DNA from 2 places in the Kitasatospora sp. NPDC018619 genome. Region 1 is predicted to be linked to the other one. Evidence: predicted binding sites of a transcription regulator. Region 1 holds the regulator's gene; the other holds the start of a gene.
What was found. The regulator HrcA, encoded in region 1, represses chaperone genes, less so after heat shock. The targets are predictions, from matches to a motif close to TTNGCACTCNGNNNNNCNGAGTGCNAA.
Positions count from the first base shown of each region.

Region 2: ACH5AR_RS25120 (FmdB family zinc ribbon protein) is a predicted target of HrcA. The motif match lies at 2,432-2,458, and genes of this name have one in related genera.

Region 1 covers NZ_JBISAI010000006.1:151,966-163,778, reverse strand. The annotation lists gene ACH5AR_RS11525 (ribonuclease Z) at 86-1,009, opposite strand; gene ACH5AR_RS11520 (histidine triad nucleotide-binding protein) at 1,016-1,369, opposite strand; gene ACH5AR_RS11515 (RDD family protein) at 1,425-2,090, opposite strand; gene ACH5AR_RS11510 (S41 family peptidase) at 2,171-5,419, opposite strand; gene ACH5AR_RS11505 (16S rRNA (uracil(1498)-N(3))-methyltransferase) at 5,505-6,254, opposite strand; gene dnaJ (molecular chaperone DnaJ) at 6,339-7,481, opposite strand; gene hrcA (heat-inducible transcriptional repressor HrcA) at 7,557-8,591, opposite strand; gene htpX (zinc metalloprotease HtpX) at 8,880-9,800, shown strand; gene ACH5AR_RS11485 (hypothetical protein) at 9,840-10,424, shown strand; gene ACH5AR_RS11480 (DUF3097 domain-containing protein) at 10,456-11,289, shown strand; gene hemW (radical SAM family heme chaperone HemW) at 11,348-11,813, opposite strand, start outside.
Region 2 covers NZ_JBISAI010000016.1:160,586-172,398, forward strand. The annotation lists gene ACH5AR_RS25110 (potassium/proton antiporter) at 1-585, shown strand, start outside; gene ACH5AR_RS25115 (MFS transporter) at 965-2,311, shown strand; gene ACH5AR_RS25120 (FmdB family zinc ribbon protein) at 2,470-2,802, shown strand; gene ACH5AR_RS25125 (hypothetical protein) at 3,124-3,405, shown strand; gene mscL (large conductance mechanosensitive channel protein MscL) at 3,436-3,855, shown strand; gene ACH5AR_RS25135 (hypothetical protein) at 3,889-4,110, opposite strand; gene ACH5AR_RS25140 (sigma-70 family RNA polymerase sigma factor) at 4,245-5,216, opposite strand; gene ACH5AR_RS25145 (phosphatase PAP2 family protein) at 5,640-6,491, shown strand; gene ACH5AR_RS25150 (ABC transporter permease) at 7,282-9,768, opposite strand; gene ACH5AR_RS25155 (PKD domain-containing protein) at 10,077-11,756, opposite strand.

The DNA.
Region 1 (11,813 bases):
TCGATGCTGCGGCAGATCGAAGTCCGGCGCGAGCCCTTTTCCGGCTGCCGGGCGCCGGCCGGCGCCGCCGCCGTCCCCCCGCGCCTCACGAGGGGCGGCGGGCCGGGACGGGCACCCGTTCGAGGTCGGTGGCCAGCACCAGCTCCCCGTCGAAGTGCTTGCGGGCGTCGGCCAGGTGCCGGCCGAGGTCGGGGTAGCGCTGCGAGAAGTGGGTCAGCACCAGGGTGCGCACCCCCGCCTCGGCGGCGGCCCTGGCCGCCTGCCCGGCGGTGAGGTGGCCGTGCTCCTCGGCGAGGCGGGCGTCGGCGTCGGTGAAGGTCGCCTCGACGACCAGCAGGTCGGCGCCCTCCGCGAGGGCGTGCACGCCCTCGCAGAGCCGAGTGTCCATCACGAAGGCGAACCGCTGGCCCGGCCGGGGCTCGCTGACCTCGCCCAGGGTGACGGTGCGGCCGTCCACCTCGATCGCGCCCTCGTGCTGGAGCCGGCCCACCGCGGGGCCGCGCACGCCGAGCGCGGCGAGCCGCTCCGGCACCAGCCGGCGGCCGTCCGGCTCGCGGAGCCGGTAGCCGAAGGACTCCACGGGGTGGTCCAGCCGGACGGCGTCCAGCGCGAAGCGGGCGCCGGGCGCGGGCAGCGGACCGGCCTCGTCGATCGGCCGGGGCCGCAGCACGGCCGTCTCGTGGTACGCGGTGGCGTGCCGCAGCCGCTCGAAGTAGACCTCGCCGGACGCCGGGAAGTAGACGTCCACCGGGTGCGGGACCCGGTCGAGGTTGATCCGCTGGACCACCCCGGCCAGGCCCAGGCAGTGGTCCCCGTGGAAGTGGGTGACGGCGATCCTGGTGATCTGGGTGGCCGTGACCCCGGCGTGCAGCATCTGCCGCTGGGTGCCCTCGCCGGGGTCGAACAGCAGGCCCTCGCCGTCCCAGCGCAGCAGGTAGCCGTTGTGGTTGCGGTGCCGGGTGGGCACCTGGCTGGCGGTGCCGAGGACGACGAGTTCGCGCGGGGACACCCGGGATCAGACCATGCTCTCGGTCATCGCCGTCCCGCCGAGCACGTGGACGTGCGCGTGGAAGACGGTCTGCCCGGCGCCCGCGCCGGTGTTGAAGATCAGCCGGTAGTCCTCGACGCCCTCGTCCCCGGCCACCGCGCCCGCCTCGGCGAGCAGCTCCCCGGCGATCTCCGGCTCGGCGGCGGCCAGCTCGGCGGCGTTGCGGTAGTGCACGTGCGGGATGACCAGCACGTGCAGGGGCGCCTTGGGGGCGATGTCGCGGAAGGCGAGGGTGCGCTCGGTCCTGCGCACCACCGTCGCGGGGATCTCGCCCGCCACGATCTTGCAGAACACGCAGTCGGGCTGCGGCTCGCCGGCCATCGGCTACTCCTCGGAGTCGGTACGTACGTGGGTGGTGGGGCCGTACGGGCGCAGCCTAGCCGAGCCCGGCGGCGGCCTGCTGGTACTCCCGGAGGTGCTTCCAGCGCACCGCGCGCATCCCGACGACGTCGCCGTCCTCCGTGTCGAAGTCCTCGGTGAGGAAGGCGACCGCGAGGATGACGAAGCCGATCAGCCAGCGCCTGGTGAGCCGCCAGGTGTTCGGTCGCACCACGCCCTTGCGGCGCACCACCCGCATCGCCAGGATCCCCTTGCCCACGCTGAAGCCGGTCAGCCGGGCGAGCACCACCTGGTTGAGGAAGGACGCGCCGAGGCCGACCACCAGCAGCGCCACGACGTAGGGCACCACCGGGCCGCCGCTGTGCACGGCGTGGCCCGCCACGGTCCGGGTCCTCGGCCGGCTCGCGGCGTTGGCGGCGGCGAAGCCGAGGCCGACCGCGAACAGCCAGTCGAGCACGATCGCCAGGAAGCGCCGCCCGCCGCCCGCCTCCCTGGGGCAGGGCGGCAGCGCCCGCCGCGGGTGGGGCGGGGCGTACGGCTGCGGCTGGTACGGCTGCTGGTACTGGTTCGGGTACGGCTGGTACGGCTGGGCCGGGTACGGCTGCGCGTACGGCTGCGGCTGCTGCTGCGGTGGGTACGGACCGCCGTACTGCGGCGGCGGGTAGCCCTGCGCCATCTGGTTCCCCCGTGAGCTGTGGATCAAGAAACAGCCCCGCATCCTACCCGCGTCCCCGCACCGCCCGGGGCGGTGCGGGGGCCGTGCCGGCGCCCCGCCCCGGCGGCTCAGGCCCAGGGCAGCGGCGGCGCCGTCCGGGCCGGGCGCTCGGCCAGCCGGGCCAGGGCGAGCCGGACCCCCTCGGCCAGCTGCGGGTCCTCGCCGGACGCCCACTGGTGCGGGGCGTGCGGCACCTCGACGTCCGGGTCGACGCCGTGGTTCTCCAGGCCCCAGCCGCGGCCCTCCAGCCAGAACGCGTACTTGGGCTGGGTGACCAGGGTGCCGTCGACCAGCCGGTAGCGGCTGTCGATGCCGATCACCCCGCCCCAGGTGCGGGTGCCGACCACCGGGCCGATGCCGAGGCTCTGGACGGCCGCGCTGACCACGTCGCCGTCCGAGCCGGTGAACTCGTCGGCGAGCGCGACCACCGGGCCGCGCGGGGCGTCCGCCGGGTAGGGCACCGCGTGGTCGGTGTCCCGGATGACGTCCCAGCCGATGATCCGCCGGGCCAGCTTCTCGACCACCAGCTGCGAGGTGTGGCCGCCCCGGTTCCCCCGGACGTCCACCACCAGGCCCTCCCGGGCCATCTCCGCGCTCAGGTCGCGGTGCAGCTGGGCCCAGCCGGCCGTCTGCATGTCGGGGATGTGCAGGTAGCCCAGCCGCCCGCCGGACAGGTCGCGCACCGCGGCCCGCCGCCCGGCCACCCAGTCGTGGTAGCGCAGCGGCTCCTCGTCGGCGAGCGGGACGACCACCGGGTGGCGCCGGTCGGTGCCGTCCTGGCCGGCCACGGTCAGCTCGACCGGCCGCCCCGCGGTGCCGGCCAGCAGCGGGGCCGGGCCGGTGACCGGGTCCACCGGGCGGCCGTCGACGGCGAGCAGCGCGTCGCCCGGGCGGATCGCGGCGCCGGGCGCGGCCAGCGGGGAGCGGGCCCGCGGGTCGGAGGACTCCCCGGGCAGGATCCGGGCGATCCGCCACTGCCCGCCGTCCCGGACGAGGTCGGCGCCGAGCAGCCCCTGGCGCCGGGCCGGGTCGGTGTACCGGCCGTACGGGACCACGTAGGCGTGCGAGGTGCCGAGCTCGCCGTGCACCTCCCACAGCAGGTCCACCAGCTCGTCGTGCGAGCCGATCCGCTCGACCAGCGGGCGGTAGCGCTCCAGCACCCCGGCCCAGTCGACGCCGGAGAGGTCGGGGCGCCAGAAGTTGTCCCGCATCAGCCGGCCGTTCTCGGCGTACATCTGCCGCCACTCGGCGGCCGGGTCGACGGTCACCCGCAGCCGGGCCAGGTCGACGGTGGTCTCCTCGTCGTCGCCGCCCTTGCGGTCGGCCGGCACGACCCGCAGCTCGCCCTCGTCCAGCACGGCCGCCCGGGTGCCGTCGGCGCTGACCGCGAAGCCGTCCAGGCCGTGCACCAGCTGCTCGACCCGGCGCCTGCGCAGGTCGAAGCGCTCCAGCACGGGGCGGGGCCGGTCGTCGTCCAACGAGGCGGCCTCGTCTCCGAGTTCGCCCGTCAGCGGGGCCCTGGTCCAGAGCACCCCGTCCTTGGCGGCGGACAGCTTCTCGAAGCGGCCGCCCTCGACCGGGAAGGGGACGATCCGGTCCGCGATGCCGTCCAGGTCCACCCTGGTCGCCGGTGCGGCGCCGGCCGCCTCCCCGCCGTCCGCCTTCCCGGCCTTCGGCTCGTCCTCCTCCCCGCCGAGCGGGCGCCCGGCCCGCTGCGGCCCGAACGGGGAGGGGGTGTCGGCGGCCAGGGTGACCAGGTAGGGGCGGCAGCCGTTCGGGAAGGACAGGTCGAAGACGTGCGCGTCGTAGACCGGGTCGAAGTTGCGCACCGACAGGAAGGCCAGGTAGCGGCCGTCGGCGGTGAAGGCGGGCGAGGTGTCCACGAAGCGCGGCTGGGTGACCTCGCCGACCGTCCGGGTGGCCAGGTCGGCCAGCACGATCTGGCGCAGCGAGTACGGGCCCATCCCGCGCGCCGGGCGCGACCAGGCCAGCCAGCCGGAGTCCGGGCTGAAGGCCAGGCCGGACGCCTCGCCGTCGGCGCTGCGGTCCAGCTCGTGCACGGTGCCGTCGGCGAGCGCGACCAGCAGCACCCGGCCGTCGTGCACGCCGAGCGCGGCCCGCTTGCCGTCCGGGGAGACCGTCAGCGCGTTGACCCGGCCGAGCCGCCCGGCGGCCAGCCGGCGGCGCTCGGCGCCGTGCAGGTCGGGGGCGAACTCCAGGGCGTCCTCGCCCTCGGCGTCGGAGACCCACAGCACGCCCTGGGCGCCGTCCTCGCCGGGCACCACCCGGGCCAGCCGGGCGCGCACGCCCGGGGTCTCGTCCAGCACCCGGGCCGGGCCCTCGCGGTGGGTCAGCCAGTGCACGCTGCCGCGCACCACCACGGCGCTGCCCCGGCCGGTGCGGTCGGGGGCGACGCAGTCCAGCCAGTGCGCGGCGGGCACCGGCCGGGGGCGGCGCCCGGCCCGCGGACCGGCCAGCCGGACGTCCAGCCGGCGCGGCTCGGCGCCCGCCAGGTCCTCCAGGAGCCAGAGGTCGCCGGCCCGGTAGAAGACCACCCGGGTGCCGTCGGTGGTGGCGCCGCGGGCGTAGAAGCCGTCCGGGTCGGCGGTGTGGCGGCGCAGGTCGGTGCCGTCCGGGAGGCTGGACCACAGCTCGCCGACGCCCTCGTGGTCGGACAGGAAGGCGATCCGGCCCTCCTGCCCGTCCGCCCCGGCCAGCCACAGCGGCGAGTCCAGCTGCCCGTCCAGCCCGGCGTGGACGCGGGCGAACTCCTCCCGGCCGAGCCACAGCCGGCCGGCCCGCCCGCCCCGGTAGCGCTTCCACCAGGCCGGGTCGCGGCCGTTGACGCTGCTCAGCAGCACCCGCTCGCCACCCGGCTCGAAGGCCAGCCCGCCGACCGGCCCGTACGGCAGCCGCCGGGGCTCGCCGCCGTCCAGCGGCACGGCGTGCGCCCAGGTGCGGCGCAGGCTCGGCTCGCCGGCGGCGGTCGCGGCGACGGGGCGGCCGTCGGGCGTCCAGCCCAGCACCCGGGTCTGGTCGTTGCCCCAGTGGGTGAGCCGGCGCGAGGGGCCGCCGTCCACCGGCACCACGTGCACCTCGGGGGCGCCGTCCCGGGTGGAGGTGAAGGCGAGGTGCCGGCCGTCCGGGGAGAACCGCGGGTGGTGCACCGGCAGGTGGTCCGCCGTCAGCCGCCAGGGGCGGCCGCCGTCCAGCGGGGCCAGCCACAGGTCGTCCTCGGCGACGAAGGCGACCAGGTCGCCGTGCAGGTGGGGATGGCGCAGGTAGCCGTTCGGGGAGGTGCTCAGGGAGTCCGTCACCCGGCCAGCCTAGGCAGCCGCGGCAACGCTCCGGGCGGCTTTCCCCGGACTCCCGGCGCCGCCCGCCGGCGGCTGGTAGAGCCCCTCAGGCCCAGCGGCCGGTGCGCCCCAGCAGCAGCGCGCCGGCCGCCACCCCGGCGGTGGAGGTGCGCAGCACCGAGGGGCCCAGCCGGTACGGCCTGGCGCCCGCCTCGGCGAACGCGGCCAGCTCCTCCGGGGAGACCCCGCCCTCCGGGCCGACCACCAGGACGATGTCCCCGCCCTGCGGCAGCCCGGCGTGCGCGAGCGGCTCGGCGCCCTCCTCGTGCAGCACGGCGGCGAACGCGGCCTGCGCCAGCACCGGCGCCAGCTGCCGGGTGGTCGCCACGTCCCGGACCTCGGGGAAGCGCAGCCGGCGGGACTGCTTGCCCGCCTCCCGGGCGGTGGCCCGCCACTTGGCGAGCGACTTGGCGCCGCGCTCGCCCTTCCACTGGGTGATGCAGCGCGAGGCGGACCACGGGATCACCACGTCCACGCCGACCTCGGTCATGGTCTCCACGGCCAGCTCGCCGCGGTCGCCCTTGGGCAGCGCCTGGACGACCACGATCCGCGGCTCGGGCCGCGGCTCCCGGCGCACGGCGGCGACCGCCACGTCGATCGCGTCCTTGCCGAGCACGCCGGTGACGGTGCCGTCCACGCCGAGCCCCGACCCGTCGGCCAGGGTCACCGCCTCACCCGGCTCCAGCCGCTTCACCGCGGCCGCATGCCGTCCCTCCGGGCCGTCCAGGCGCACCACGGCCCCGGGCGCGGCGGCGGCGATCCGCTCGGTCTCGACGACGAAGACGGGCGCGGTCATGCGGGGAACCTCCGGGGGTGGGGCGGGACAACGCGGAAGGGGCGCCGGGGTCCGCCCCCGGGCACCCCTTCCGCGGGTGACGGCTCACCGGCCGTTGAAGGCGTCCTTCAGCCGGGAGAACAGGCCCTGCTGGCCCGGCGCGAACTGGCCGGACGGCCGCTCCTCGCCGCGCAGCACCGCCAGGCGGCGCAGCAGCTCCTCCTGCTCGGCGTCGAGCTTGCTGGGCGTCTTCACCTCGACGTGCACTATCAGGTCGCCCCGGCCGCCGCCGCGCAGGTGGGTGATGCCCCGGCCGTGCAGCGGGATCGACTGGCCGGACTGGGTGCCGGGCCGGATGTCGACCTCCTCCAGCCCGTCCAGGGTCTGCAGCGGCACCTGGGTGCCGAGCGCGGCCGCCGTCATCGGGATGGTGACGGTGCAGTGCAGGTCGTCCCCGCGCCGCTGGAAGATCGTGTGGGTGGTCTCGGCGATCTCGACGTACAGGTCGCCGGCCGGGCCGCCGCCGGGGCCGACCTCGCCCTCGCCGGCCAGCTGGATCCGGGTGCCGTTGTCGACACCGGCCGGGATCTTGACGGTCAGGGTGCGACGGGCGCGCACCCGGCCGTCGCCGGCGCACTCCGGGCACGGGGTCGGCACGACGGTGCCGAAGCCCTGGCACTGCGGGCAGGGCCGGGAGGTCATGACCTGGCCCAGGAAGGACCGGGTGACCTGGGAGACCTCGCCCTTGCCGCGGCACATGTCGCAGGTCTGCGCCGAGGTGCCGGGGGCCGCGCCCTCGCCGCTGCACGTGGTGCAGGTGACGGCGGTGTCGACCTGGAGCTCCTTGGTGGTGCCGAAGGCGGCCTCCTCCAGGGTGATCTCCAGCCGGATCATGGCGTCCTGGCCGCGGCGGGTGCGCGAGCGCGGGCCGCGCTGGCCGGCCGCGGCGCCGAAGAAGGCGTCCATGATGTCGGAGAAGCCGAAGCCCGCGGCACCGGCGCCGAAGCCGCCGGCCCCGCCGCCCCCGCCCGGGGACAGCGGGTCCCCGCCGAGGTCGTAGACCTGGCGCTTCTGCGGGTCGGAGAGCACCTCGTAAGCGGCGTTGATCTCCTTGAACCGCTCCTGCGTCTTCGGGTCCGGGTTGACGTCCGGGTGCAGTTCGCGTGCCAGGCGCCGGAACGCCTTCTTGATCTCGTCCTGCCCCGCATCCCGTCGGACGCCGAGTACCGCGTAGTAGTCCGTGGCCACCAAATGCTCCGCTTGTTCCGCCTGTAGTAGTGCTGCGACTGGACGCCCCCGCCGGACTTCCGGCGGAGGACTTTGCTAGGACTCGGCCAGGATCTGGCCCACGTACCGCGCCACCGCTCGCACCGCCCCCATTGTGCCCGGATAGTCCATCCGGGTCGGACCGATCACACCCAGTTTCGCCACGCTCTCGTCGCCCGAACCGTAGCCGACGGAGACGATCGAGGTGGACGTCAGCCCCTCGTACGTGTTCTCCCGCCCGATCCGGACCGTCATCGCGGCGTCCGCGGTCTCACCCAGGAGGCGGAGCAGGACGACCTGCTCCTCCAGCGCCTCCAGCACCGGCTGGATGGACAGCGGGAAGTCGTGCCCGAAGCGGGTCAGGTTGGCCGTGCCGGCCAGCATGATCCGCTCCTCGTTCTGCTCGGCGAGCGTCTCGAACAGGGTTGCCAGGACCGTGCTGACGGTCGGCCGCTCGGCCTGCTCGAACTGGGCCGGCAGGTCCTCCAGGAGCCCCGGGACCTCCGGGAGGCGCCGACCGGCGGCCCTCGCGTTGATCCCGGTCCGCAGGTCCGCCAGCACCGTCTCGCCGACCGGGCCCGGGCAGTCGACCATCCGCTGCTCGACCCGGCCGGTGTTGGTGATCAGGACCAGCATCACCTTGGCCGGGGCCAGCGCCACCAGCTCGATGTGCCGGACGGTGGAGCGCGACAGCGAGGGGTACTGCACCACCGCGACCTGCCGGGTCAGCTGGGCGAGCAGCCGCACGGTGCGGGCCACCACGTCGTCCAGGTCGACCGCGCCGTCCAGGAAGTGCCGGATGGCCCGGCGCTCGGGGGCGCTCATCGGCTTGATCTCGGCGAGCTTGTCGACGAAGAGGCGGTACCCCTTGTCGGTCGGGATGCGTCCGGCGCTGGTGTGGGGCTGGTGGATGTAGCCCTCCTCCTCCAGCGCCGCCATGTCGTTGCGGACGGTCGCCGGGGAGACCCCGAGGTTGTGCCGCTCCACCAGGGCCTTGGAACCGACCGGCTCCTCGGTGCCCACGTAGTCCTGCACGATCGCACGGAGCACGGCGAGCTTGCGTTCGTCCAGCTGGCGGACCTCACCGGCCATGGGCGCGTACCTCCGTCTTCGCACGTTGTTCCGACTGTGTCCCTTGCTTCCGAAGGCCGCTCCCGGAGGCCCTCGCCCTGGCACTCTGAACACCCGAGTGCCAAAACCGTACCTGCCAGTGTACGGCCCGGGCCGTACCGCAGGAACGGCCGGACCGGGGTGATCCTCCCCGCAGTCCCGCACACGGCCCGCGGGGCCCCGGCGGTTCGAAGCCGGTTGCGCCGGGGTGGTGCCGGGAGGCCGTCCGGGTGGCAGCATCGAAAGCGACGGCGAACGGAGGAGCAAGCGATGTCGAGCTCGGGCCAGCACACCCGCTTCGCACCCGACCGCGGCCTGACCGGCCGCATGGTCGCGACGATGTTCGTGATCGGGCTGCTGTACGTCGGTTTCACCGGACTGCTGATCGCGCTGCTGCGCGGCGCCTGGCCGCTGATCGTCCTGATCTCCGGCGGGCTGTTCGTGGCCCAGTTCTGGTTCAGCGACAAGATCACCGAGCGGGCGATGGGCGCCCACCAGGTGTCCCCGGAGCAGTTCCCCCAGCTGCACGGCACCGTCGACCGGCTCTGCGCCCTGGCCGACATGCCCAAGCCCCGGGTCGCGGTCGCCGACAACGACATGCCGAACGCCTTCGCCACCGGCCGCAACCCGCAGAACGCGGTGGTCTGCGTGACCACCGGGCTGCTGCGCCGGCTGGAGCCCGAGGAGCTGGAGGGCGTCCTCGCGCACGAGCTGTCGCACGTCGCCCACCGGGACGTCGCGGTGATGACGATCGCCGGCTTCCTCGGCGTCCTCGCCGGGGCGATGACCCGGATCGCCGTGTACGGCGGCTTCATGGGCGGCGGGCGCAACAACAACGACCAGAACGCGGCCCTCCTGGCGCTGGTGATCCCGCTGGTGTCGATCGTCGTCTACGCGGTCAGCTTCCTGCTCACCCGGCTGCTGTCCCGCTACCGCGAGCTCGCCGCCGACCGGGCCGCCGCCCAGCTCACCGGCCGGCCCAGCGCCCTGGCCTCCGCCCTCACCAAGGTGACCGGGCAGATCGCGGCCATCCCCACCAGGGACCTGCGCCAGGCGCAGCCGTACAACGCCTTCTACTTCGCCCCGGCGCTGAGCGCCCGGGAGAGCGCCACCCAGCTGTTCTCCACCCACCCGAGCCTGGAGAAGCGGCTGGAGCAGCTCGCGCGGATCTCCGAGCAGCTCGGCCGCTGACCCTGTGCCCCTGCGCCCCTGAGCCCCGAAAGGACCGCCGTGGGATTCCTGGACACCCTGTTCGGCCGCACCAAGCCCGTCAAGCCCGACCTCGACCAGCTGTTCGGTGTGCCGTCCGCCGCGCTCACCCTGGAGGCCGGGGCCGGGTTCCTGCCCACCGGGCTCGGCTCGGTCTGCTTCGCCGCCGTCGAGGGGGCGGCCTTCGTGCAGGTCGAGCAGCAGGTCCGGGCGCTGCTGGACGCGGACACCGGGCGCGGCGGCGTCCCGGTCGAGGCCTCCAAGGACGGCTACGGCTACTCCTGGCTGCTCGCCCGGCACGCCCCCGGGGAGCTGCCGGAGCTGGTGAACGACCTGCACGCGGTCAACAGCGAGCTGGAGGCGAACGGCTTCGGCCCGCAGCTGCTCTGCTCACTGGTCGGCTTCCGCGATCCGCAGGGGCAGTCGCTGGCCCTGGTCTACCTCTACAAGCGGGGCACGTTCTACCCCTTCGCGCCGGTGCCGGGCGGCGGGGAGCGGCGCAACAGCCCGCTGGAGCTCCAGGTCAACGCGATGCTGGGGAACGACCTGCGGCTGGAGAAGGACCTGGGCCGCTGGTTCCCGGTCTGGGGCGCGCCGGGCCTCTGACGCGCCGCCCGCCGTCCCTATGATCACCCGTATGCGCAGCCGCCCGTACGGACCCGACCTGACCCCGCCGTGGAAGAAGCAGGCCCCCGCCCCGGAGGTGCCCGCCGAGCGGGACCTGGTGGTCGAGGAGGCGGGGACGGGCTTCTGCGGGGCGGTGGTGCGCTGCGAGAAGACCGCCGAGGGGTTCACCGTCACCCTGGAGGACCGCTTCGGCAAGCACCGGGTGTTCCCGCTGGTGCCGCGCGGCTTCCTGCTGGAGGGCCGGGTCGTCACCCTGGTCCGGCCGGCCGGCCCGGCGGCGCCGCGCACCCCGGCCCGCACCGCCTCCGGCTCGCTCGCCGTCCCGAACGCCCGGGCCCGGGTCGCCCGCGAGTCCCGGATCTACGTCGAGGGGCGGCACGACGCGGAGCTGGTGGAGCGGGTCTGGGGCGACGACCTGCGGATCGAGGGCGTGGTGGTCGAGTACCTGCGCGGCATCGACGACCTGCCCGCGATCGTCGCCGACTTCGCGCCCGGCCCGGGGCGGCGCCTCGGCGTCCTGGTCGACCACCTGCTCCCGGGGACGAAGGAGCACCGCATCGCCGCCCGGGTCACCGGGGACGCGGTGCTGGTCGTCGGCCACCCGTACATCGACGTCTGGCAGGCCGTGAAGCCGTCGAGCGTGGGCATCCCCGGCTGGCCCGACGTCCCGATGGGCGAGGACTGGAAGGAGGGCACCTGCCGCCGCCTCGGCTGGCCGGTGGACACCCCGGCGGCCTGGAAGCGCATCCTGGCGAAGGTGGACAGCTACAAGGACCTGGAGCCCGCACTGCTGGGCCGGGTCGAGGAGCTGATCGACTTCGTGACGCTGCCGGATCAGGCGTAGGTCGACGGCGGCGGTCCTTGGGCGCTCCCTCCGCCGGCCGGCACCACGTCGACGGCTGTCAGTCCACCAGGTCGCGTACCACCGCGTCCGCCAGCAGCCTCCCGCGGAGCGTCAGGGCGGCGCGGCCCCGCTCGTACGGCCCGGCGGCGAGGAGGCCGTCGGCGAGGGCCCGGGCGGCGGCCTCGCGGCCGGCGGCGGTGAGCAGGTCCAGGGCGACGCCCTCGACCAGGCGCAGCTCCAGCAGGATGCGCTCGACCCGGCGGTCCTCCTCCGCCAGCACCTCGCGGGCCTGGGCCGGGGTGCGGCCCTCCGCCAGGGCCCGGGCGTAGGCGGCGGGGTGCTTGGCGTTCCACCAGCGGACGCCGCCGACGTGGCTGTGGGCGCCGGGGCCGGCCCCCCACCAGTCGGCGCCGGTCCAGTAGAGCTCGTTGTGGCGGCAGCGGCCCTCGGCGGCGGTGGCCCAGTTGGAGACCTCGTACCAGGAGTAACCGGCGGCGGTGAGCGCCTCCTCGGCGATCAGGTAG
Region 2 (11,813 bases), on a different contig from region 1:
GTGATCGGCGGGGTGCTGGTGTTCGTCGCCCGGCCGCTGTCGGTGATCGCCTCGCTGACCCCCTTCAAGGTGCCGGCCCGCGAGCAGGCGCTGCTGAGCTGGGCCGGGCTGCGCGGGGCGGTGCCCATCGTGCTGGCCACCATCCCGGTGGTGTCCGGCGCGCACCGGGCCGAGGACGTCTTCAACATCGTCTTCATCCTGGTCGTCGTCTTCACCCTGCTCCAGGGGCCGACCCTGCCCTGGGTGGCCAAGCGGCTGCGGATCGACGAGGGCGCCATGGGCCAGGACCTCGGCATCGAGTCCGCACCGCTGGAGAAGCTGCACGGGCACCTGCTGTCGGTCGCGCTCTCCCCCCAGTCGCGGATGTCGGGCGTGGAGATCAGCGAGCTGCGGCTGCCCAAGGGGGCGGCCGTCACCCTGGTCGTGCGCGAGGGGAACTCCTTCGTGCCGGACAAGGCGACGGTGCTGCGCGGCGGCGACGAGCTGCTGGTGGTCACCACGGACGAGGTCGGCGAGGCGGCGGAGCGGCGGCTGCGGGCCGTGGACCGGGGCGGCAAGCTCGCGGGGTGGCTGAACGGACGGTGAGGCCTGCGGCCGGGGCCGTCGGTGCGCCGGGGCCCCGGCCGGGGCGGTCGGTCTGCGGGGGCCTCGGCCGGGACGGTCGGTGCGCGGGGCCCCGGCCCGGGCGGTCAGCGCAGGGCGGGTGCGTCCGGGCCGGGCTGGCGGCGTCTACGCGCGTAACTGTATGCTGGTTCGACCACGTCGTATGACCACCGCTAGACCACCCCCAGCATCTGCCTGACGCAGAGTTGGCGCGACCGCTCGGCGGCCGCGGTCCGGCCCCCGGCCACCACGCCGGACCGACCCGGTATCTACCCCGGTCGACGCGCGAGAGGACGACTCTCGGCGCCGTCGGGGCCCCACCATGCCCTGCCGCGCTACCAGGCAGCAGGAAGGACCGACCGTGACGGCGCGCCGAACGGTCGACACCGCCGCGCACCCCGCGGCCGCCCCCGCGGCTCCGGCCCCCGCCCGTGTCGGGTACGGCGAGCTGCTGCGCACCCCCGGGGCCTGGACGTTCCTGGCCCCCGCCCTCGTGGCCCGACTGCCGTACGCGATGCTCAGCATGGGCGTCCTGCTGCTCGTCACGCAGACCCACGGCTCGTACGGCACCGCCGGTACGGTCACCGCGGTCGCCGCCGTCGCCCAGGCCCTGATCGGGCCGCAGACCGGGCGGCTCGCGGACCGCTACGGCCAGGCCGCGGTGCTCGTCCCGACCGTCGTCGTGCACGCGGCCTCGGTCGGCGTGCTGATCGCCCTCGCGCTCGGCCACGCCCCCGCGTGGTGCCTGTTCCTGGCCGCCGTGCCGGCCGGCGCGAGCGTGCCACAGGTCGGCGCGATGGTCCGGGCCCGCTGGGTCTCCACCTTCACCGCGGGCGGCGCCACCGACGCGTCCGCGGCGCGGGTGAGCACCGCCTTCGCCTTCGAGTCCGTGACGGACGAGTTCACCTTCGTGATCGGCCCGATCCTGGCCTCCGGCATCGCCGCCCTCGCCAACCCGGCCACCGCCCTGGTCGCCGAGGCCTCGCTGACCCTCGTCGGCGGGCTGGCCTTCGCCGCCCAGCGGCGCACCGCCCCCGCCCGGATCGTGCCGCAGCCCGGCGTCCGGCGCGCCTCGGCGCTCGCCTCCCCCGGCGTCCGGCTGCTCGCCGGGACCATCCTCGGGGTCGGCGCGGTGTTCGGCGGCATGCAGGTCTCGGTGAACGCCTTCGCCGACTCGGTCGGGCAGCACGACGCCGGCGGCACGGTGTACGGGATCTTCGCGGGCGGCTCGATGCTGGCCGGCGTGCTGTACGGCGTGATCGCCTGGCGGCGGCCGGTGCAGCAGCGGATGCTGATCAGCTACGCGCTGCTGGTGCTGGGCTGCTCGGTGCTGTGGGCGATGCCCAACCTCGTCGCGCTGACCGCGGCCGGGCTGGTCTGCGGCCTGGCCATCGCGCCGACCCTGATCAGCGGCTACACCCTGGTCGAGACGCTGGTCGCGGACGGCGCCAAGACGGAGGCCTTCACCTGGCTGACCGGCGCCATCGGGCTCGGGCTGGCGGTCGGCTCGATGGCGGCCGGGCGGCTGATCGACGGGCACGGGCCCTCGACCGGGTTCCTGGTGCCGCTGGTCGGGGCCGGGCTGGGGCTGGTCGTGCTGGTCTCGCTGCGGCACCTGCTGGTCGCGCCCCGGGCCGGGGCCGGGGCCGGCGCCGGGGCCGCCGAGGGCGACCGCCCGATGCGGCTGGCCGGCGTCGCCGAGCGCTGAGCCGGGGCCGGTCGGGGCCGGGTCGGGCCTGTGCCGACGGAGGTCGACGGGCGCCGCGGGGCCGATCTCACACCGGGGTCGCTGGACTGATCCCGCGGAATGCCGCATCATTGACCATCGTTAGCACTCATCAGGCGAGAGTGCCAGGAGGAAGACAAGTGCCCACGTACCAGTACCAGTGCACCGAGTGCGGCAACGGCCTGGAGGCGGTGCAGAAGTTCACCGACGAGGCGCTGACCACGTGCCCCGACTGCCAGGGACGGCTCCGCAAGGTCTTCTCGGCCGTGGGCGTCGTGTTCAAGGGCTCCGGCTTCTACCGGACCGACAGCCGCTCGTCCTCCAGCAGCACGGTGGGCGCCGGGGCGTCGGCCTCCTCGACGGCGTCCGCCTCGTCCACGGGCTCCTCGTCGTCCGCTTCTTCGTCGTCGTCGTCTTCGTCGTCGAGCTCCGGCTCCTCGGCAGCGTCCAGCCCGGCTCCGGCCGCGAGCTGACCTCGGCGCCGGGCCCCGGCCCGGCGGCGCGCAGACCAGGGAAAGGCCCGTCGGCCCCGCTCGAACGCGGGGACGGCGGGCCTTTCCGCGCTTCCGGCCCGACGGGCTCAACCGGCCCCGGGGGCGGCCCGGAGGACGCGCGGGGGCGCCTTCGGTCAGCTCGGGAGGGGCCGCCTCACCCGGACGGGCGAACGAAGTTGTCCACAGGGCCCGGGTTGTCCACAGGCCTGGGGAAAGTGCTTTCCGAGTTCGCCGGAAACGCCCATCGTGTGGGCATCCGGTCCGCGAGGGGCCGGTCCGCCGACACCCGGAGGTCCGTCGATGACGACCGCGAGCTTCTCCCTCCCCCTCCCCCTGCCGCTGCCCGCTCCCGCCGTACCGCCCCGGCAGGAGCTGCCGAGCTTCCCGCCGATCCGGCGCGGCTGCGGCGGGTGGCACCGCTGGCGCAGCGCGGGGCGGCGGGCCGGCGTCCCCGGCCTGGTGCTGCTCGCGGTGGCGGCGGCGCTCGCACTGGGGCCCGCGCGGGCCGGGCTGCCGCCGCCCCCGGGCGGCGCGCTGGGCCGGACGGGTTGTCAGTCCGGGGCTCCGGAAGATCACCCGTAACCGGTGGACGGCGGCGTCGTTCGAGGCGGCATGAAGGGCTTCAAGGAATTCCTGCTGCGTGGAAACGTCGTCGAACTCGCCGTGGCCGTCGTCATCGGCGCGGCCTTCACCAACATCGTCAACGCCTTCGTCAAAGGCGTGATCAATCCGATCGTTGGGGTGTTCGGGACCAAGGACCTCGCGTCCTACAGTTCCTGCCTCAAGGGGCCCTGCGAGGTCAGCCCGACCGGTGAGGTCACGTCCGGGATCCTCATCCTGTGGGGATCGGTGCTCAGCGCCGCGCTCAGTTTCCTGATCACCGCGGCGGTCGTCTACTTCTTCCTGATCGTCCCGATGAACCGGCTGGCCGCGCACCGCAAGAGCGCCACCGAGAAGGCGGCCGAGGCCGAGGCCAAGGAGGTCGAACTGCTGACCCAGATCCGCGACGCGCTGGTCGCGCCGCTGCGCTGACCGGCGGGCACCGCCCGCCCCCGGTCCCGCCCCTCAGTCCCCGTGGTGCGGCGGGCGCTGGCTCAGGTACCAGTCCAGCCCCCGTGCACCGCTCTCCCCCGCGCCGGGGCGCCCGCCCCAACCGGCGTCGGTGTCGTCGCGGGACTGCTGGTCCAGCGGGTCCCGGAAGACCAGCCGGGCCCTGGCGGCCCCGTCCTTCCGCGGCTCCTGCGCCGAGCCCTGCTCCCGGCCCTCTTCCCGTCCCTGCTCGCTCACGCCGTCCACTCCGTCCACCCCGTCCACTCGTTCCGCCTTCCGTCCTTCCAGCCTAAGAGCCCCGGGGCACGCCTCGGGCCCTGGTGCGGAGCGCTCCGTACCAGGGCCCGGACGAGGCGGTGCCAGGCGGCTGCTCAGGCTGCTTCGAAGCCCGCGTGGTCGGCGATCTTCTTCAGCTCGGCCAGCGCGTGCTTCTCGATCTGGCGGATCCGCTCACGGGTGAGGCCGTGCTGCTTGCCCACCTCGGTGAGGGTGCGCTCGCGGCCGTCCTCCATGCCGTAGCGGGAGCGGATGATCGAGGCGGTGCGGTCGTCCAACCGCCCGATCAGGCCGTCCAGTTCCTCACGGCGGAGCATGACCATCACGGCGTCCTCGGGGGACGTGGCCCCGGTGTCCTCGACGAGGTCGCCGAACTGGGTCTCGCCCTCGTCGTCCACCGCCATGTTGAGGCTGACCGGGTCGCGCGCCCAGTCCAGTACGTCCTTGATCCGGGCCTCGGTGGTGTCCAGCTCGGCCGCGATCTCGGCCGGCTCGGCCTCGCGGCCCAGCTCCTTGGACTTCTCCCGCTGCACCCGCCGGATCCGCCCCAGCTCCTCCACCAGGTGCACGGGCAGCCGGATGGTGCGGGACTGGTCGGCGATGGAGCGGGTGATCGCCTGCCGGATCCACCACGTCGCGTAGGTGGAGAACTTGAAGCCCTTGGCGTAGTCGAACTTCTCGACGGCGCGCACCAGGCCGGCGTTGCCCTCCTGGATGAGGTCCAGCAGCGGCAGGCCGCTGCGCGGGTAGCGGCGGGCGACGGCGACCACGAGCCGGAGGTTGGAGCGGATGAAGACGTCCTTGGCGCGCTCGGCGTCGGCGGCTATCGCCTCCAACTCCTCGCGCGTGACGCCCTCGGGGAGTTCGGCCTCGTCCAGCAGGTGCTGGGCGTACACGCCGGCCTCGATCCGCAGCGAGAGCTCGACCTCCTCGGCGGCATCGAGCAGGGGCGTCCTGGCGATCTCGTCGAGGTACATGCCGACCAGGTCGCGGTCGGCCTCCAGGTTGGTCGGGCGGGCCGCGCGACTCCGGTCGGCCCTGTCGCGAACGACGGCACGGGTGGCCATGCTTGCTCCCTTTGCTGGTGTTGCCGAGGTCTGCCTGCCTGCCTCGTGAGGGCAAGAAGTGCGGGCCCCTGCGGGCTCACACGTAACGATCCAACGAACAGATTCCGGACAACATTCCCAAGTCGCTCAGATTCTTCCCAGCGATGCAGTATCCTGCCGGTTTTCACCCCGGTTCTGGACAGTGGGTGACCAGTTGGGCACATCCCGTACCGCCGGGCGACCGTTCCGGGATCGTTTTCTTCACCCGACCCTCACGCGGACGCCGTCCCCCCGTTGAACCCGCGAGCGGCCGCCGGCGTTCCCGCGCGCGCCCTCCGGCGGGCGGGGCCGCACCCCGGCGCACGCAGGTCCTCCGCAGAACCGATGCCGAATCGCTATCACTCCGGCCCTTGCTCGGCACAGCACACTGGGAAGGTGTCAGCCATGCACCTGACCAACAGCACGACCGCCCTCACGGCGCGTAACCGCAGTCTCCTCCGGGACGCCGTGCTCGCGCTGGGCTGTGCCGCGCTGTTCGGCCTGCTGGCGGCCCTGGTCACCGGCCAGTGGCGCCCGTTGGTCCACTTCGACCAGGAGTGGATCGGCGATCTGCACGCCGCCGGCCGGGAGCACCGGATCTGGACGGCCGCGGTACAGACCCTCTCGGACATCGGCGGCCCCGTCACGATGCGCACACTGCTCGGCATCGCCGCCGGGTGGCTCTGGCTGATCGGCGCCCGGGTGCTGGCCGGCTGGGTGGCCGCCCAGGCCCTGGTCGGCTGGGGCGCCCAGTGGGCGCTGAAGCTGGCCTTCGGCCGCCACCGCCCCTCCTTCCCCGATCCGCTCTCGCACGCCGTCGGAGCGCCCTTCCCGTCCGGGCACGCCATGGCCTCGGCGATCACCTGCGCCGTCCTGGTCGGCCTGCTCTGGTACCGGGTCCGCCGGCGCGGCCGGACCGCCGCCTGCACGGTGGCCGCGGCGGCGGTGCTGACGGTCGGCTGGACCCGGGTTGCACTCGGCGTGCACTGGCCCAGCGACGTGCTGGCCGGCTGGCTGGCCGCGGGGGCCGTGCTGGGCACCGTGACCGCGGTGATCCAGCTCTGGCGCCCCGGCGCGCTGGCCCGGGACGTACGGAGGGTCAACTGGCGTACCCGGCCCCGGGTCCAGCGGGTCCTCGTGTCGGGCGGACGCCCCCAGCGCACCGCCGCCGCCCCGCCGTACGGCGAGGAACCGTTCCACGCCCGGGCGCAAGCCCCGGGCCACGCTGCGGAACGCCCGGACGAGACCGTCCGCTGAAGCCCGCCGCGGGCCGCAGGCGCCGGGCCGCGGCGCCGGGCTCCGGGTCGGCGGCCACGTCCCGGCCCACCGCCGGCCTCGCTCCCGCCGCTCCCGCCGCTCCCACCGGTTGCCCCGCGCGCCCGCTGCGGATCGCCACCGTCCGGGCCCTGTCCGGGCCCTGTCCGGGCCCGGCCGTGTCCGGGGACCTCCCGGCTGGTGCCGTCCGCGGAGAAGTCCCCCTCCGGCTACGGGCCCGAGCCGATCAGCTCCGTCCCCGTCAGGTACGCGGTCCGGCCCGGCCACCGGCGATCCGTGCCTCGCGCCGGTGGCCGAGGCCTGCCGCGGGGCCGGCCCGGCCGCCGCCGTCGACGCCGCCGTGCGGGACGGCGGGCAGCTGCGCCTCTCCGCCGTCGCCCTCGGGCCGGACGGCGCCCTCGTCACCCGCTGCGACGGGCAGCCCCGGCCGGAGCCGAGGGCGGGGCCACCACCGCCCCGAGCGGCGGGGCAGCACCGCAGAACGGGACGGCTGGCGGCTCGGCCTCGGCCTCTGCTGCCACTCCGGACTCCCCGGGCACGCCCCGGCCGCCACGCTCGACAGCACCCTCTGCGCGGTGCTCCCCCACCACACCGGCCCCACCGGCGGCCGCACGTCTGCGGCCGCAGCGCGCTCCGGGGCCCGGACGGCCGGCTGATCGCCGAGGCGGGCGGGGACGGACCCGAACTCCTCGTCGCCGACCTCGACCCCGCCGTTCTGCGGAGCACCCCCGAGCGCGAGCCCCGCCCCCACCGGCGGGCCCGGCGGCGCCGGTCAGGCGGACCGCATCGCCGCCACCGCGCTCATCCGCCCGACCCTGCGGGCCGGGAGCACCGCGGCGGCCAGACCGACCAGGACGGTCAGGGCCAGGGCGGCCAGGACCGGGAGGACCGGCGGGGTGCCGACCGTCCCCACCGTGGAGGTGATCGAGCGGGCGGCCGCCCAGCCGTAGACGGTGCCGAGGGCGGTACCGACCAGGGCTCCGGCCAGGGAGAGCAGCAGCGCCTCCAGGGTGAGCATCCGGCGCAGCTGTTCGCGGGACATCCCGATCGCGCGCAGCATGCCGATCTCGCGGGAGCGTTCGCTGATGCTGAGCATCAGGGTGGCGGCGACGCCGAGGCCGGCGATGGCGACGGAGAAGGACAGCAGGACCATGCTGACGGTCTTCAGCCGGTCCAGCAACGAACCCAGGGTGTCCGCCTGGGCAGCCGTGTCGGTGACGGTGACCTGCGGGTGCTCGGCGAGGGCGCGGTCCAGGGCGCGACGGGCGGTCGGCCGGTCGGCGCCCGCCGCCGGGCTGATCCAGACCGTGGTGACGGGGGCACCGGGGGCGAGGCGGTCCAGGGTGGCGGGCGTCACCAGCAGGGTGGCGCCGCCCTGGAGGGCGAACGGCAGGCTGCTGCGCCCGGGTTGGAGGTGCAGCTCGACGCCGCCGACCCGGCGCACCCCGCTCTCGCCACGGCCGCTCAGTGCGCCGCCCTCGGGGAGCGCGCGGGCCCGGTCCACGTCGTCCGTCGAGGAGTTGAGCCGGGCGGGGTCGACGGCGGCGACCACGGTGGGCCGGCCGTCGACCTCGACGGTGGCGGACCGGACGGCGGCCACGGTCAGCCCCTGCCCGGCTCCGAGTGCGCCGAGTGCGCCCACTGCGTCGAGCGCCCCGGCGGGCAGGGCGCCGCCGCCGGTGGCGGTCGCCGAGAAGACCCCGGGCTGACGCGCGGACACCACGGGCACCAGCGACCGCGAGGTCATGTCCAGCGCGGTGACCGCGCCGACCATCACCGTCACGCCGAGCAGCAGCGCCGAGCCGGTCGCCCCGGTGCGGCCCGGGTTGAGCCGCAGCTGCTGGGTGGCGAGCCGCCCGGCCGTGCCGCCGAGCCGCCGGGCGGGCCGGCCGAGCACCGCGACGACCGCGGGCAGCACCCGGTGGGAGAGCCGCAGCACCCCGAAGAAGCCGGCGATGGCGCCGACGGTGACGGCGAGCAGCGACAGCGGCGGTGGGGTCAGCACCCCGGCCGCCAGCAGCGCGGTACCGGCGACCAGCAGCACCGAGGTCCACACCGCGGCCCGCGTCCGGGCCGCTCCGCCGGCCGGCGCCGGGGTGCCGCCGAGCGCGGCGACCGCCGGTACGGCCGCGGCGGCCTTCGCCGGGCCGCGGACGGCCAGCAGGGTCAGCAGGACGCCGAACAGCCCGGCCGGCAGGCAGGTCAGCGGGGAGGGCATCAGCGACAGGTGCACCGGTCCGAGGTCGAGCCCGCCGACCACGGCCGTGCCGAGCGCGCCGAGGGCGACACCCAGCAGCACGCCCGTCGCCGAGGCCCCCAGCCCGAGGAGCAGCCCCTGGCGGCGGATCAGCCGGCGCAGCTGCTGCTTGTCGGCGCCCACGCAGCGCAGCAGGGCGAGCTGGCGGGTCCGCTGGGCGAGCACCACCGTGAAGGTGTTGCCGACCACCATCCGGGCCACCGCGAGGGCGATCAGGACGAAGGAGAGCGCGGCGACCAGCACCACCCCGTACAGGGTGCTGCTCGGCCGGGCCGCCTCGGTGACGGAGGCCTCCCGGGTGTGCACCCGGACGTCGGGGCCGAGGGCGGCGCGCAGGGCCTCGACGGTCGCGGTCCGGGAGGCGTCCGGGGCGGCCCTGACGTCGAGCCGCTCGGTGCCGACACCGGTCGCGTACGCGGCGACCGCGCCCGCCGGGACGCCGATGATCGGGGCGCCGGCGAGGCTCGGGGCGCCCCGTCCGTCCAGGGTGCCCACCAGGCGGGCGGTGGCGGCACTGCCGTCGGCCCGCGTCAGGTGGACCTCCGCCCCGACGGCGGCGTCCAGCCGCTGCGCGGTCCCGGTGTCGAGCAGCACCTCGCCGGGGCAGGCGGGCCAGCGGCCGTCCCTGAGCAACTGCCAGCGCAGCGCCGGGTCCTCGGCGACCGCGCTGACGGCGGCGGTGCGGTCGAGCGGCCGCCCGTCGGCCGTCAGCACCCCGCCCTTGCCGGTCAGCCGCGGGGCGACCGCCGCCACCCCGGCGGTCCGCCGGGCCCGCTCCGTGGCGGCCGGGTCCAGGCCGCCGGCCGCGGCCTTGCCGGTGATCTGGATGTCGGCCGGTCCGACCTCGGCGGCCGCGGTCTGGCGGTAGGAGTCGACCAGTGCTCCGCTGCCGCTGACGGAGGCGATCAGGAAGGCCACTCCCAGCGCGATCGCGGCGCCGCTCAGGAGCAGTTGGCGCAGCTGTCCGCGCAGCTCGGCCACGGTGTATCGGTACGTCGTCATGGTTCCCCGGCTCGTCCGCCCCGGCCCGGATCGGTGCTCCGGCAGGGGTCTCGACGAGCCTAGGAGCGGGGCGGCCGCGTGCCGTCGGCACGAGGTCTGCTTCATGATCACACCGTGGACGGACGGTCTCCCCGGCCGCCTCCTCCCGCAGGGGTACGCCGCCCCTGAGGGCCTCGGCCGCGCAACCGGCCCGGCACCGGAACTCCCCGCCCCCGGAACGCCGCAGGCCCCGGAACTCCCCGCCCCCGAACGCCGCGGCCGCCCGCCCCCGGAGGGACGGACGGCCGGCCGACGGGTCCGGTGCGGCGTCAGCTCGTCTCGTACGTGCCGAACACGTCGATGATCAGATTGGTCGGCGACCAGCTCCGGTTCCACACGTCGATCGTGTCGGTGTCCTTCAGGCTCGCCTGCACGAGGTTGGACACCGTGGCGCCCTTCTCCCAGTTCAGGACGGAGGAGTCCGGCGGCGTCGGCCGGACGGCCTTGCCGGACGAGTAGTCGGCCGACCGGTTCGGGTCCGGCGCGACCGACAGGTGCCCGCTGCCCTGGGTGTTGGTCACCGTCACGTTCATGACGACGGAGTCGAGCGACTCGAAGAACAGTGGCACGTAGTGCCGGTAGTAGTCCTGTCCGGCGAGGCTCCCGCCCCAGGCGCGGTCGTCGTACCTCCGAGTGGGCTCCGTCGGCATGTAGGCGGCCCGGCCGTCCGCGCTGTAGTAGCCGGTGACGTCCACGATCACGTCCGCGCCGGACCACGAGCCGTTGCGAACGGTCACCTTGCCGTCCGGGCCGACCGGCACGATCACCGCGTTGGCCACCGTCTGCCCCGGCACGAAGTTCAGGTTCGACGTGGCCGACACCTGCCCGCTCGGGGACACCGTCAGGTGCCCGGAGCCCTGCGGGTCGGTCACCGTCACATTGAGCGCCACCGCCGCCACCCCCTGGGCCGGCAGCCCGCCCTGACCGGCGACCTGGAGCTCGAAACCGCTCTGCCCCGCCACCTGCCCCGCCACCGTGCCCCGCCCCTCACGGGTGTCCGCGATCCGGGCCGGCTTCACCGAGGTGTACCCGTTCGCCGCGGTCCGGCTGAAGTACCCCGTCACATCGGCGACCAGATCCAGCGTCCCCGCACTGCGGTTGACCAACTCCACGTACCCGTCCGCACCCACCGGCACGATCGCCAGCGTCGGCACCGTCTGCCCGGCCGCGAAGTTCACGTTCGACGTCGACGGCTGCGCCGTACCGGACGCGAACGCGATCACATGGCCGTCCGCCACCGCGTTCGTCGCCGTGATGTTCAACGCCACCGCCGACACCCCCTCCGGGATCCCGCCGTTGCCGCCCACCTTCACCCGGGTGGTGCCGAGCGCGGCGACCGCGCCCGCGGCCGGAGCCCCGGTGCCGTCCCGGGTGTCGAGCAGCCGGGTCGGCACGACCGGGGTGAACTCGGAGCCGCTCAGCACCACGTCGAAGGTGGTGGTGTCGGTCACCTTCGTGAACAGGTCCGTCGCCGTGACGGTGATCGTGTGCGAGCCCGCCTTCCTGAAGGTGTGCTTGAGGAACAGGTCCTCCTTGGTCAGGCCGTGCGGAGTCTCGACCGCGCCGTCGCCCCAGTCGACCCGGTAGCCGATGACGCCGTCCGGAAGGTCGGTGACCACACCGAGCGCCATCGCCATGGCGTGCGCGTTGGAGGTGGGCCCCGCGCCCTTCGACACCTTGAAGTACGGGTCGGCGGCGGAGGCCCTCGGCTCCGCCCTGGCCTCGGCCTTGGCGGCGGTGTCCGCCGCCAGGGCCTCCTTCGCGGACTGCTCGGCCGCGGCCTCGACGGCCGCCTTCTGCTCCGCGGCCCCCTTCACGGCCCCGGCCCCGTTCCCGGCGCTCGGCGCGGTGGCGTTCGCGGCCCGGCCCCCACCCGCAGCCGACGGCGTCGCCGCCTGCGCCGCGACGGGCACCAGCCCGACCACTGCCGCGACGACGGCAGCGGACATCATGAAACGGTGACGGTACACCGGCCCCCCAGCGATTGAACTAGTTCAAAAACGTCT